DNA from 2 places in the Priestia sp. 179-F W1.4 NHS genome. Region 2 is predicted to be linked to the other one. Evidence: riboswitches for the same ligand, from Rfam matches in the RefSeq annotation. Region 2 holds a riboswitch; the other holds the start of a gene.
The links. A riboswitch is a leader RNA that binds a small molecule or an ion and turns the genes downstream of it on or off. The one in region 2 is predicted to bind cyclic di-GMP.
Positions count from the first base shown of each region.

Region 1: it holds a riboswitch for cyclic di-GMP, as region 2 does, so the genes downstream of both, ACH0CI_RS27170 (anti-repressor SinI family protein) here and ACH0CI_RS13830 (anti-repressor SinI family protein) in region 2, are expected to answer to the same signal.

Region 1 is NZ_JBIQFF010000025.1:2,933-5,135, reverse strand. Features, by position in the region: gene ACH0CI_RS27180 (hypothetical protein) at 1-360, opposite strand, end outside; gene ACH0CI_RS27175 (anti-repressor SinI family protein) at 616-753, shown strand; gene ACH0CI_RS27170 (anti-repressor SinI family protein) at 786-908, opposite strand; cyclic di-GMP riboswitch class I at 928-1,012, opposite strand; gene ACH0CI_RS27165 (RNA polymerase sigma factor) at 1,155-1,691, opposite strand; gene ACH0CI_RS27160 (cell wall hydrolase) at 1,992-2,203, opposite strand, start outside.
Region 2 is NZ_JBIQFF010000002.1:657,505-659,707, reverse strand. Features, by position in the region: gene ACH0CI_RS13835 (histidinol-phosphatase HisJ family protein) at 20-811, shown strand; gene ACH0CI_RS13830 (anti-repressor SinI family protein) at 855-980, opposite strand; cyclic di-GMP riboswitch class I at 1,000-1,092, opposite strand; gene ACH0CI_RS13825 (VanZ family protein) at 1,445-1,927, opposite strand; gene sinI (DNA-binding anti-repressor SinI) at 2,050-2,178, opposite strand.

The sequences.
Region 1 (2,203 bases), on a different contig from region 2:
TTCCCTTATTAGACCTGTAGGTTTATTTTCCTCTTTTTTCTTCTTTAAAACAATGCTCGTATTAATGACTTTCACTTCTATTTCCTCGTGTAAATTTATATCATGTATTTCGCGAAGCATCTTTGGAATTACAATACAGCCTAATTCGTTGATAGATCTAGTCAAATTTTTTGCTGCTTTTTTCTCCAACCGTACCGGTAAAAATTTAACCTGTCTCATAACAAAAAAGGTTTTATAGTTGAAGAATTGTATTTTAGAAGATGGATGGATATTAGCATTCTTTAAAAACAGAGGTGGTATCTTTATCCTCCCCATATTATCAATTATTAAGTATTTTGTAAGTGATTCGTCCTTTTTCACTAATAAAATCCTTTCAGTTTTACTTCCATAATTAAAGGTCAACCTTGAATCTGCTTACCATTCATTGCTTACGTCTTTATTGGCTTAGCTAGGTCATTAAAATTTTGGTTTTCCATAAACTAAATAACTGTATTTATTCCAAAAATATCATATATTATTAAATAATAGGTTAAAAGTAATAATTTTTACTTTATGGGTTATATTGAAAAGTAATTTACTTTATAATAGGACAAGTTGTAGAGGAGGAATATTACAGTGAATAATTTAACTACCCTTCCCCAGGAATGGCTAGATTTAGTCAAAGAAGCGATGAATTCAGACATTACTCAAGAGGAATTTAAAGAGTTTTTAAATAGAAGATCTCAAGAATTAAATAACCATAAACAACATTAATGAATGATTAATGTTGTTTATGGTCATTGTATCTATTTACTCTCTAGGAATTTCCTAATTTCTTCAATGGTCAATTCTAATTCCTTAGCTTCCTTTATAAGTTCAATCCACTCTTGATTTAGTTCTTGTACTACTAATTGTCCTTTACTGTCCATAAGAATTACCTCCAGATATTCAGGGGGCTCAGCTGCCATAGCCCTTAGACCTTAGACCTGTAGCTTTGCGTCCTAGCTTTTCAACTAGTTTGCCTTTATCTCAATATGTAAATTTACAATTATTTTACTATATAATGGTTGTCGGATTTTGTCAAAAAAAGTATCGTCATTTATTTTTTCTACACCCTACATACACTGTTGATATCTAATAAAAAAGAGCATTGTAAAAACGAAACAAATATCGAGCTAATTACTACCTTGCTTCACATACATCTTTCTCAGTAAAAATTTTGCTCGATGAAGCCTCGCCTTGACTGTTCCCATACTAATATTTAAGGTAGTAGCAATCTCACTATAAGGTAAGTCTTTAAAATAAAAATAAACAATAACATGCTGATACTTTTCAGGTAAAATATCTATCCTTTTAAGAAGTTCCTCATTTTCCAATCTTTCTATTACATGTTGTTCCAATAATATAGTATCAATGTTTTGTGAGTATTGAGTCATCTCTATATTGTTAGAGGATATGACTCGTTTGTTCTTCACCCTTCTCAAAAAATCAATACTCTGATTAACAGTAACACGATATAACCATGCATACGCTGATTTTTTACTATCTTTACCTTCTAGCTTCAGAAGTTGATAGTACTTAATCCAGACCTGCTGCACAATGTCTTCGGCCGCATGACTGTCTTTTACATATGCTGACGCTATATGTAAAAGTTGTGTTTGATATTGCTCTACTAGGCTATTTATAGTTAACTCGTATTCAAATTCCTCCAATTACAATCATCCAAACTAGTTAAATTCTCTTTTAAGCTGTCTATGCTGAACAAAACTTAATGACAGCAAAATAAAAAGCTACCTCATCAGTAGAAGAGGTAGCTTTTTGTCAGGGTTCAAACGTATAAGATGTATTAAAATCGAATGGCAACTCAATTATATCATGTTTTTTCCATAAAAGTTATATTAAACCTTTAAAACATCTAGATAATAAATGACTGCATATCCTATGTAAGTCAATTATACGAATATATAATAGCTAAAAATATATTACTTCATTTGTACTCTAACTATTTAAAACTAATAAGCAAAAACGTGACTACCGATTCTTTTGTATGCTTTGCGTGTAAATATCCATTTATTTGTTGCAGTTGTAGGATTATAATAATAGACAGCCCCATTGGTAGGATCCCATCCTTTAAATGCATCCGTTACTGCTCTATAAGCAGATTGATTTGGTGCCAAAGCGTATTGTCCGTCATTTAAAGCTGTAAACGCATTTGGTTGACTAA
Region 2 (2,203 bases):
ACCTAGAGGTGACGAAATTATGTATCTAGTAGACTACCATCATCACACGAATAATTCATTTGACTCTCAGGCAGTCATGAAAGAAGTGTGCGAACAAGCTGTAAAAAACGGCATAAACGAAATTTGTTTTACCGAGCACTTTTCATTAAATCCAGTAGCGCCAACGTATGGTCATATGAATTTCGATAAATATGAACGAGAACTAGCGGAATGCAGAGATCAGTTTCAAAATCAGCTAGTGATTAAAAAAGGAATTGAAATTTGTGAGCCGCACTATTTAAAAGGGAAGTATCAAGAAACAATGAATCAGGAGAACTTTGATTTTATTTTAGGTTCGGTGCATAACATTAATAACATCAAGCTTCGCAAACATTTGGAGCTGAACGATAAAGAAGCAATTTACCGCGCTTATTTTAATGAAATGTATAAGCTAGTAAGCGAAGCGGATATTGATGTCTTGGCTCATTTGGATTTAATGAAGCGCTATGCGTTTGAGCAATACGGTATTTACGACTTTCATCAATTCAAAGATATTCTTGCGGATATTTTGAAAAAAGCAATTGATCGTAATATCGGAATTGAAATTAATACTTCAGGTATAAGAGGGAAGTTAAACGAAGCATTGCCGGCATTTGAAGTCGTTGGATTGTACCGCGATTTAGGCGGAGAAATCTTAACAATTGGATCTGATTCACACTTTGCTGAAACGGTAGGAGCTCATATGAAAGAAGCGGTTGAAATGGCGAAGGAGTGCGGATTTACACATGTTTATACGTTTAACCAGCGTCAGCCAAACGGAATAAAAATATAAGTGATAGTAAAAGCACGCTTCAATACATTGAAGCGTGCTTTTACTATTGGTTGCTCTTATTCGCTAATAAGAATTCTCGGACGTCCTCTATTTTTAATCCGAGTTCATGAGCTGCTTTTATTAGATCAATCCATTCTTGATCTACTGCTAATTTTTCGTTTGTGTTCATCACTATTCATCCACCCTTGTCAGGGAACCCAGCCATCTTAGCATGCTGTAAACATTGCCTTAGACCTGAAGCTTTGCGTCACTGCTTTTCAGCAGCTTTGCCTTTATCTGAATAAATTTTTTAAATAACTATTATTATTTTAGTAGAAAGCATGCAGAAATAGTGTCGAAATAGGTCGAGGTTTTAAAAAAACATTCTACATCCATCTTTGTATCCTAAAACGAGTGAATAGTAAAATGATTAAACTTAAAAAGTAACGTTTTGCTGCTAATTTATACGCAGTTCATAAATAGTGTTCACAATAGAAGAAAAAAGCATGGGACAAGGAGAGGTAGATATGAGCTGGATGAATATCTACAAAGTATGGAGGGACTTCGGAGACCTGCAGTCACATTTAAGAGAAGACCTGCTAAGAGAATAGAGAACAATAAAATTATAAAAAAATAAACCCTGATAAAAAAGGCTCATTTTTTTATGGAAGAACTATATCTATTTCTCTTTGCTCTTCTGTGCTCTGTTTTACTTTTATATAGAAGAAATAAAAACAAAGCCCCTCCAAATGAGTCAACAAGTACATCTACAATTCGGCCGTCTCGGCCAATAATAAAAGCTTGGTGAACCTCGTCCAAAAAAGCAAAGCACGCAAGCAAAAGTCCTGCTTTTACATAACGCCCAGGCTTTTCTTTTAAGTTCCAATAAATTAAAACAGCTAATACACCAAAGAAGGAAATATGAGCAATTTTACGAAGGATAAACTCTAGATTAAATCCGTAACTGTAGGAAGTATAAAACTCACTGCCCGGTTTTAAAATAGACCAAAGCGTGGCGTTATGATCCCAAACAGAAGAGTTACTCCAGCTGCTTGGATCTGTGACCTGTAAATGAGGTGTGTGGGAAAAATGAGCGATGCCAAGCATCATTAAGATAACAGCGATTTTTTTTATCATGATGACATTTCCTTTATTTTACTTGATTGTATTAGCTTAAGGAAAAAAAGAGAAAAAAGCAAGAAATTTAAGTATTGATAACAAATTTTTTAATGACCCAAGATAAAAGAAACAAAATTCAGTTAATTTTGTTTGCTTTCTTGAACAAACTTCTTTACCTCATCAACGGACAAGCCCATTTCATAGGCTTCTTTCATGAGTAAAATCCACTCTTTCTCTAAATCTACTTTTTCTTTTAATTTGTCAGTCATGATTATTCCTCCTCGGACCTTAAGG